Regions from separate parts of the Rhizobium sp. NZLR8 genome, predicted to be linked through region 1. Evidence: riboswitches for the same ligand, from Rfam matches in the RefSeq annotation. Region 1 holds a riboswitch; each other region holds the start of a gene.
What was found. A riboswitch is a leader RNA that binds a small molecule or an ion and turns the genes downstream of it on or off. The one in region 1 is predicted to bind cobalamin.
Positions count from the first base shown of each region.

Region 1 (3,270 bases):
GCAAGTGATGAGCGCCAGGCTGCGCCGCACCATGTCGGCATCGACCGCGGAAATGATTTCATTAGCCGCAACGGCCTCCCGCGGCATCTCACGCATCTCAAGCAATACCGCCTTGGCCGCCGCGAGATAAGCATGAGCACATTCGTTGAACGGGCTCTCCTCGTCGCTCACGCTGCCCGGCATCCGCCCCCAGAGACAATAGGAATATTGGATTTCGGCATAGTTCAGAACGCGCCGGAACAGCTCGTTTGTATCAGTCGCGCGTGACGCCAACCCGACAATTTCGCCGCGGTAGTCTGAAATCACCGCCATCTCGCCATGCGAGATTTCCGGGATATCGAGGCCGGTATCGCTGCCGCCGACGCTGCGGCTATGGGCAAGCGCGTTTTCGCCAACCGCACAAAACCAAGCGGCGGCGGCAAACGCCGTCGACAGAATCGATATGGTTTTGCTGCTTTTCATACTCGCTCGAAAAACTTGAGGGCGCCGGCAAGGCGGCGCCCCTCGATGCGTTCAGTGAAATGCCGGTGCCGGTCGAGCCCGCTGCCCGCCCTTCACGGCAAGCAGCTTTTCCGCCAGCGCTCCGAAGCCAAGACCGAGCGTTGCCCAGAGGATCACCTGCATGCCGAGCGAGGTCGTGCGGAAACGCCAGAGCACCATCGCCGAGAACTTCTCCGGCACTTCGTTGATCGACGGCAGCAAATAGAGCACCAGGCCCATGAAGACGAGATAGGTGATGCCGGCGATGATCGCCCCGTTCCACAGACCGAAACGCTCGGAAAGGCGCCGCGACAGCGCCACCGCGGCAATCAAAGCAGCGATCGAGACGACGATCATCAGGAAGAACAGCTCGGTCCTGACGCCGATCGTATCGGGATTGCCGACCGCCGGCGGATTGGCCGGATACTTGATACCGGGAACGACGACGATCGCCACGAAGGCGGCAAGGGCGATGACCGCCGAGGTGCCGCGTGCCGAAAGCCTGCTGATGCGGCCGTGCACGAAAGCGAAAGCGAGCGCGAAAAGCCCGCCGACGGCAATGCTGTAGGCCATGACGCCGGTGAAGAGGCCAAGACCGGCCTGCGTGGCACGGCTGACGATCTCAGGTTCGGCAGCTTCGCCCGCCGCCTGGGCGCTCGCCTCCTCGAAGGCGATCGCCGCATCGACCAGCGGCTCGCCGAAGATATGCGCGAAAGCAAAAACCAGAATGCCAGCGATCAGCCCCGCGAGCATGCCGCGAAGTAGAAGATTTCCGACCATGTCAGGATCCCCCTTAGTGGCAGGGAAAGCCGAGGAGATGACGGCCGTCATGCACGAATTCGTGCACATACATGCCGTTGAACAGCGCCATCGCGCCTTCCTCGGTGCCGACGAAATAGATGGCGATCAGCATCAACAGGCCGCCGAAGATCGCCCAAGGCAGGATTTCTCCTACCGGGATTGGCGCCGGTGCCGCGACGGGCGCAAAAGTGGTGTCAGACATGTATTCCTCCGGGAATGACGCGTTCAGTCGAAAGAGTGCTTATGCGGCAGGGTCTGACTTCCAGCGCGAAGAACCTTCGACACGCTGGTCACAGCGGCGCGACCGTGCCGGATTTACACCGGCTTCCAAACCCGCAACAGCACGGTTATATCTGCAGGCCGAAGAGCCTGTCAACGAAACTTCATGAAGCGGCGAAGGGCTGTTCCCACCGCTATCCGGAGATCGCAACGACCGTGAATACGCGACTTATCTGGATCTGCCACGGCGCGACGGCAGCGAGCCGCAAGGCCCTGTTCCCGCTCGATGAACCGCTGGACAACAAGGCCGCGGAAGAAGCGGCCAGGATGACCGCCCTGCCCCGCGCCGATCGTATTGTCACCAGCCCGGCTTTGCGCGCCCGCCAGACGGCCGAAGCCCTCGGCCTCGACGCCCGGATAGATCAGGCGCTTCGCGACTGCGATCACAGGCGCTGGGCCGGCAGGTCGATCGCAGCGATCGAGGCAGAAGAGCCGGAGAACCTCATGGCCTGGATGTGCGATCCTGAAGCGGCTCCGCACGGGGGCGAGAGCCTTGTTGATCTCAGAACACGTGTCGGCGGTTGGATGGACAATGAATCCGCTCTCGGCGGCCATGTGATCGCCGTCAGCCACGCGGCCGTCATCCGAGCGGCGATCGCGTACGTACTTCAGGCGCCGCTCTCCTCCTTCTGGCTCGTCGACGTCGAGCCGCTTGGCATTGTTCGCATGACCAGCAATGGACGGCGCTGGTCTCTGCGATTCCAGCATTAGCGATCCCTCATTTTATCCAGCCTTACACAAGCAAATCGCGTCATCTCTATTGAACCCGGTTCTACCGGGACTACTTCCTTGTCCCAAGGAGATGGAAGACATGACATATGACTGGAGTGGGGAGCGCACGCGGCGCCTGCGTTTGGTGCGTGTCGCCACAATTGCGGTTCTGGTCGGTCTCATCGTCAGCGTACCGCTGCTGATCGTTACCGCCTGAAGCACGAAAAGGGCGAGCGGTGCCACGGCACGCTCGCCTTCGTTCTTTCCCCCGCCTGCCGGTCTGCAACCACGACGACGATCGCGCTCAGCGTTTTACCCGGTTCCGCGAAAGCGCCCTCAGTCCCTCCACGGCACAGCCATAGGCTGCCCCTCTGATAATTCGCCTTCTGGTTTCAACGAACATTTCAGACTTTCATGATTACTTCGGCGCGGGTGGAGTCGGAGAAGACCATATGCCGGTGTTTTTCCAAAGCAAGGCCGGAAGGCAATGCGTGTCGATTGTCGGGCTTGGGATAACCCTCTGGCTCCTCGGCGCGCTGTTGCAGCTTGACGACAGCCTTGTCTTCTTCATGACCGGTTTCGGCGAATACGGCGCCGACAAGCTCGTTCTGGCGCTCGGTATCGCCGGCGCCATGAGCTTCATCTATTCGGTGCTGCGCATCGCCGACCTGCGCAAGGAAACCGAACTGCGCGCCGCCGCTCAGGCGAAGGCCGATTGGACCGCCACCCACGACCATCTGACCAAACTGCCGAACCGCTACGCCTTCGAGCGCAAGATTCTCTCACGGCCAGTCAAGGACGACGAGTACGAGGTCGAAGAGTGGAGCCGCAACGTCACCATCTTCTCCGTCGATCTCGACGGCTTCAAGAAGGTCAACGATCTCGTCGGTCACAAGGGCGGCGACGTTCTGTTGATCGAGGTTGCCAGACGGATCTGCGCGCTCGGCAACGCCGATTGCGTCTATCGCTTCGGCGGCGACGAATTCATCATTGTCGCCT
Region 1 covers NZ_JABDVY010000006.1:30,175-33,444, forward strand. The annotation lists gene HJB89_RS15215 (hypothetical protein) at 1-462, opposite strand, end outside; gene HJB89_RS15220 (CbtA family protein) at 514-1,260, opposite strand; gene HJB89_RS15225 (CbtB domain-containing protein) at 1,274-1,483, opposite strand; adenosylcobalamin (AdoCbl) riboswitch at 1,497-1,639, opposite strand; gene HJB89_RS15230 (histidine phosphatase family protein) at 1,717-2,271, shown strand; gene HJB89_RS15235 (bifunctional diguanylate cyclase/phosphodiesterase) at 2,724-3,270, shown strand, end outside.

Region 2 (3,270 bases), on a different contig from region 1:
CACTGTCAGGTTACGGATCCAGCCGACGTCGTGGGCGCTGCGGATGCTTTCGCCGCGCAGGTGGAAGCGCCAGGTGGCGAAGGAATAGCCGAAGGTTGAGCGGACGACGAGTGAGGAGGTGATGACGGCGGCGAGCACCAGGGCGGTGATCGGAAAATCGCCGGTGATTTCGAGCGCCAGGAACGTCATCGTCAGCGGCCCGCCGATGACGGCGACGGCGAGCGAGCTCATGCCGACGACGGCATAGATGACGGGCGTCAGCGTCGCATCGGCGAAATAGGGGCCGCAATAGGCAAAGAGCTTGCCGAGCAGGGCGCCCATGAACAGTGAGGCGAAGAACAGGCCGCCCCTGAAGCCGGAGCCGATCGAGATCGCCGAGGCCAGGGATTTCAACAGGAAGAGGCCGATCAGCGCCGGGATCGCCACCTCGCGGGAGAGATTGAGATGCAGCGCGCCGTGGCCGGCCGAGAGCACCTGTGGCGAAATCATCGCCAGAAGTCCGACGACGATGCCGCCGAGCGCCGGGCGGAAGGGCGGGGCGATCGAGCTCTTGCGCGCCAGCTCCTCGACGAAGGAGACGCCCTGCATGATCAGGATGCCGACGCCAGCGCAGAAGCCACCGAGCAGCATAGCCGGGATATAATCGGCCGGCACGACTGCGCCGAAGCTGCCGATGTCGATGGTGAAATCGCCGTGGGTGAGCAGCCTTGCGATGAGGGTGGAAACCAGGGCCGAGACGACCACAGGGGTCAGCGAGACGATCGTATAGGTGCCGATGATCAGCTCGAAGGCGTAGAAGGCGCCGGTCAGCGGCGCGTTGAAGGCAGCGGCGATAGCGCCCGCCGCGCCGCAGCCGACGAGGGTGCGCAGATCGGAGCGGCGAAGCTGCAGCTTCAGGCCGAATTTCGAGGCGAGGCCGGCGGCAAGCTGGGTATAGCCGGCCTCGAGGCCGACGGAGGCGCCGAACCCGTTGGAAATCAGGTTCTGCACGGCAACGATGATGCTGTCGGTCAAGGACAGGCGGCCGCCATGCAGCGCATTGGCCTCGATCGGGTCAACCATCGGTTTCTTGCGCCGTTTCGCCAGTACGAACAGCAACAGGCCGAGCAGGACGCCACCGATGACGGGGGCAGTGAGAAGCAGCAGCTTGTCGTCGATCACCGACGAGCTCAGCCGCTCGCTGTCGTCGATGCCGAAGACCATCTGATGCAGTTGATTGGAGACGTAGCTCATGCCGGTGACGGCGAGACCCGAGGTGATGCCGACGACGGCACCCGCCAGCGACAGGCCGACCTCACTGCGGCGGGTCAGCGCCCGCAGCCGCCCCGGGTCGAAGAAAACACGCAGCGCTCGGAACCGGCGCCGATCCAATTTCATAAGCATGGCAAGACAACTAGGCAGGAAGAGGCCCGGTCAAGGGCGATGGCGCAGTCCGCTTGCAGTGCAATTGTGGCGAAAAGCCGGCGCCCTGGATAAATATTTGTGACGTAAGTATCTGATAAATGACGATGTTTTAGGTAGGGTAAGTCGTGTTGCTGGCGTTGCCTCGCCTGTCTAGCCACTGCCGGCCGTCGAGGGCGGTTGACTTCACCCCTGAGCTTGCCTAACCATCCCTCAACGGATGGTCACCTGACCATCCTCGGATATAACGGATGGTTCCGGATCGGTGTTACGCCTTCCGGATGAAAAGGGAATGTGACGGGGCGGACCCAAGCCGGGCGCCTTCATCACAGCCGACCCCGCGACTGTAGAGCGGTCAGGGTCTTCCATCCGGCATCGAGCCCTTCCGGCCGGCGGCTTGCAATAATGCAAGCGGGCGGGACGGGCGACATGCCGGAAAAGCCACTGGACATGCATGATGATCAACCGGGGTCGGACGCCTCTTAAGTCTACGAATCGTCCACCTTTTCATCGATGCAGCCGGGAAGGCGAGGCAGATCCGCTGGCACGATCAGGGCGACCGGTTTCCGGTCTGCCCCGATCGCGGCCGATAACCGCGAGCCAGGAGACCTGCCATCCCGTGCCGGGCGAGAAGCCCAACCCTGGGCAAGAGGCCCGCTGCCAGCACGGAGGTTGTTTTGGCTGAACGATTGAATTCGGCGCGGCCTTGTGCGGCGCGATCGAGTGGGTGGGGTGCGGCATCCCACCAAAGGGGCGTCTGCGCATGACGACCGCTCCCTCCAACACCGTCTTCATCCTCGGCGGCGCCCGTTCGGGGAAATCCCGCTTCGCCGAGTCCCTTGTCATTTCGATCGGCCTCGACCGCCATTATCTCGCGACCGGCCGCGCCTGGGATGAGGAAATGCAGGCGCGCATTGCCCAACATAGAGCCGATCGCGGCCCGTCCTGGACGACGCATGAAGAGCCGCTCGATCTCGTCGGCAAGCTTGACGCTATCGACCGCGAGGGCGGCGTCGTGCTCATCGATTGCCTGACACTCTGGGTCACCAATCTGATGATGGATGAGCGCGATATGGCGGCGGAATTTGCCGCGCTCACCGATTTTCTGCCGCAGGCGAAGGCGCAGCTCGTTTTCGTTTCCAATGAGGTCGGCCTCGGCATCGTGCCGGATAATCGCATGGCGCGGGAATTCCGCGATCATGCCGGCCGGCTGCACCAATCAATTGCGGCCAAGGCCGCCGAAGTCTATTTCATCGCGGCAGGCCTGCCGTTGAAAATGAAGGGTTAAGTTCATGAACCAGCAGAAAATTCCCGCAACCGTCATTACCGGCTTTCTCGGCGCCGGCAAGACGACGATGATCCGCAACCTGCTCACCAATGCCGGCGGCAAAAAGATCGCGCTCATCATCAACGAGTTCGGCGATCTCGGCGTCGATGGCGAGGTGCTGAAGGGCTGCGGCGCTGACAATTGCACCGAGGACGATATCATCGAGCTGACCAATGGCTGCATCTGCTGCACCGTCGCCGACGATTTCATCCCGACGATGACGAAGTTGCTCGAGCGTGAACAGCGGCCCGACCATATCGTCATCGAAACCTCGGGCCTTGCCCTGCCGCAGCCGCTGGTCGCGGCCTTCAATTGGCCTGACATTCGCACCCAGGTGACGGTCGATGGCGTCATTACCGTGGTCGACAGCGCGGCTGTCGCCGCCGGCCGTTTCGCCGACGACCACGATGCCGTCGAGGCGGCGCGCGGCGCAGATGAATCGCTCGATCACGAAAGCCCGATCGAGGAGTTGTTCGAGGATCAGCTGACTTGCGCCGATCTGATCGTACTCAACAAGACCGACCTGATCGACGCTGCCGGCC
Region 2 covers NZ_JABDVY010000024.1:77,998-81,267, forward strand. The annotation lists gene HJB89_RS32115 (chloride channel protein) at 1-1,383, opposite strand, end outside; cobalamin riboswitch at 1,637-2,033, shown strand; gene cobU (bifunctional adenosylcobinamide kinase/adenosylcobinamide-phosphate guanylyltransferase) at 2,165-2,689, shown strand; gene cobW (cobalamin biosynthesis protein CobW) at 2,694-3,270, shown strand, end outside.
Region 2: another riboswitch for cobalamin. It lies ahead of cobU (bifunctional adenosylcobinamide kinase/adenosylcobinamide-phosphate guanylyltransferase); the one in region 1 lies ahead of HJB89_RS15225 (CbtB domain-containing protein).

Region 3 (3,270 bases), on a different contig from region 1:
GCATGGGGGCTTCGATGACATCCGTGAGGGTCAATGAGCTGATATCGGTGACGGGACAGCCCGATGCCGCGGGCTTTGCCGCTTTTGCGGCAAACGGCTTTGCCGGCGTCATCAATGCCCGGCCGGATGGCGAGGAGCCGGGGCAGCCCGGCAATGCCGCGGAAAAGGCTGCTGCTGCTGCCGCGGGGCTCGCCTACAGCTTCGTGCCGGTGAAAGGGGCCGAGATCACCGAGGCCGATATCCGCGCTTTCCAGATGGCGATGACGCAGGCGAAGGGGCCGGTCGTCGCTCATTGCAAGAGCGGCACACGGGCGCTGACGCTCTATGTGCTGGGAGAGGTGCTCGACGGGCGGATGCAGCCCGGAGAGGTCGAGGTCTTCGGCCAAAGACTCGGCTTCGATCTTGCCGGCGCACGCCGCTGGCTGGAAAAGCGGGCTGGGCAGGCGGCCGGTGTGAAGGCCTTCTTCGAGCCCCGCAGCTGCAGCGTGCAATATGTCGTTTCAGATCCGGTGACAAAACGCTGTGCCATCATCGACCCGGTGCTCGATTTCGACGAGATGTCGGGCGCGACGGGAACGGCGAATGCCGACGCCATCCTCGCTCATATTGACAGCGAGGGGCTGACGGTCGCGTGGATCCTCGACACGCATCCGCATGCCGATCATTTCTCCGCCGCGCATTACCTCAAGAGAAAGACCGGCGCGCCGACGGCGATCGGCGCCCATGTCACCGACGTCCAGGTGCTCTGGAAGGAGATCTACAACTTGCCGGCACTCGAAACCGACGGCTCGCAGTGGGACCGGCTGTTTGCCGATGGCGACACCTTCGAGATCGGTGGGCTTGAAGCCCGTGTGATGTTTTCGCCCGGCCATACGCTTGCTTCGGTGACCTATCTGATCGGCGACGCCGCCTTCGTGCACGACACCGTATTTACGCCGGATTCCGGCACGGCGCGCACGGATTTCCCCGGCGGCAGCGCCAGCGCCCTCTGGCACTCGATCCAGGTCATCCTGTCGCTGCCCGATGAGACCCGGCTCTTTTCCGGCCACGACTATCAGCCCGGCGGACGCCACGCGCGCTGGGAAAGCAGGGTGGCCGCCCAGAAAAACGGTAACCCGCATATATCAGGCATCGACGAGGCCGGCTTTGTGGCGCTGCGCCAGGCGCGCGACCGCACGCTGCCGAAGCCGAAACTGATGTTGCACGCGCTACAGGTGAATATTCGGGGAGGCAGATTGCCGGAGCCGGAGGGAAATGGGCGGCGGTATCTGAAGATACCGCTGGATGCGTTGTAGCAAGAAGTAGCGTTGCGGCGTGCTCCGAGGTTTCGCCCTCTCGGGCTGCGCACATCAGCATCAGGGACGTTGGCGGATGCCGCGCTCACGACAGCGGGAACGGGAGAAAGCGGCGCCAACGCTCAAGAGAGCCTCATACTGAGGAGGCGAGGATGCAGATATTACACCGGCCAACAAGGCCCCTACGTTCCGTCTCTATTTTTCACCCGCACGAACCCAATCCTCCGCAATAGGCATTGACGTCTTGCGGGCAGGCGACGTAACTGGGGGCGACGGTTCCCTGAAGATGACTCCAAGGGGATTAATAGGGAACACGGTAAGGACGACCCAGTAGGAACCGAGACCGTGGCTGCCCCCGCAACTGTATGCGGATTGTCGATCATCTCAGGTGTGGCCAGCGACTGGCCATCTCTGAAGGGCTTATAGCCCTGCCACTGCGAGATATCGCGGGAAGGCGGATGAACCGACGGATATCCGCAAGCCAGGAGACCTGCCGTCAATCACGATCCAATCAACCGGGCGGGGATGCCCGGACAAGGAACAGACATGATTGACCTTCTGAACCTTCGCCGAATTTCGGCATGCATCCGTCTCGATTGGGCCTCCTGCGGTTAGCGCACGTATCACCGTGCCTTCGGCCGCGCGTGCGGCATAACCATGCTTTTTCCCTTCAATCGAGGTTTTTCATGCGCCAGATTCTCGCCACCATGACATTTGCCTTCGGGCTGATCGGCCTTGCGGCACCGAGCCTTGCCGCCACCCAATATCCTTTGACCATCACCAATTGCGGTGAGCAGGTGACGTTCCAGAAGGCGCCGTCGAAGATCGTTTCGATTGGCCAGGGCATGACTGAAATTCTTTTCTCGCTCGACCTTGCCGAGAAGATTGCTGGTACGGCCGTCTGGGTCGGTCCCGTCCTGCCGCAATATGCCGAGGCTAACAGCAAGATAAAGCGTCTCGCCGACAATGATCCGAGCTTCGAATCCGTCGTTGGGCAGGAGCCGGATCTGGTGGCGGCCGAGTTCGCATGGCATGTCGGCGCGCAGGGCTCCGTCGGCAAGCGGGAGCAGTTCCAGGATCTCGGGATCAATACCTATCTCGCGCCGGCCGATTGCGTCGCCAAGGTCAACGCCGATGGCGGCGACGGTGTGCGCAAGGAGCTGTTCACGATGGAGCTGGTCTACCGTGAGATCGCCGAGCTCTCGGAGATCTTCGACGTGAAGGAGCGCGGCGATGGGCTGATTTCCAAGTTGAAGAAGCGCGAGGCGGATGCCGTCGCGTCGATATCAGGCGCATCGGGCAAGAACCTGCCCATCGTCTTCTGGTTCTCCAGCAAGCAAGTCAATGGCGATGCTTTCATCGCTGGCAAGAACAGCGCGCCTGCCTATATCCTGAAGGCGATCGGCGCCAGGAATGTCGTGACAACCGAAGAGGAATGGCCGCTGGTCGGCTGGGAAACCATTTCTCAGGCGAACCCGGCGGTTATCGTGTTGGCGACCATGGACCGGCGCCGCTACGCCGCCGACGATCCGAAGGTCAAGATCGATTTTCTCGAGAACGACCCGGTGACCAAGGAGCTTGACGCGGTCAAGAACGAGCACTTCGTGATGATGGACGCGCAATCGATGAACCCGACGATCCGTACGATCGACGGCATCGAGACCTTGGCGAACGGCATCAAGTCCTTCGGTCTCTCGCAGTGAAGGCAATGTCGGGCAGACAACACGGATGGTGGGCGCTTGGCGCGCTCACCATTTCTGCCTTTCTGCTTCTCGGGCTGATGATCAATCTCGCTGTTTCGATCGGGGAGATCGCGATCCCGCTAGCGACCACGGCGGAGGCGGTGTCGAACCGGCTGTTCGGCACGGATTTCGAGCTCAGCCGCATCCACCAGGGCATCGTCTGGGATTATCGGCTGAGCCGGGCGCTGGTTGCGGCCAGCGCCGGCGCGTCGCTCTCGCTCTGTGGCGCCGTG
Region 3 covers NZ_JABDVY010000004.1:470,155-473,424, forward strand. The annotation lists gene blh (bifunctional sulfur transferase/dioxygenase Blh) at 15-1,295, shown strand; cobalamin riboswitch at 1,552-1,808, shown strand; gene HJB89_RS12730 (ABC transporter substrate-binding protein) at 1,982-2,998, shown strand; gene HJB89_RS12735 (iron ABC transporter permease) at 3,004-3,270, shown strand, end outside.
Region 3: another riboswitch for cobalamin. It lies ahead of HJB89_RS12730 (ABC transporter substrate-binding protein); the one in region 1 lies ahead of HJB89_RS15225 (CbtB domain-containing protein).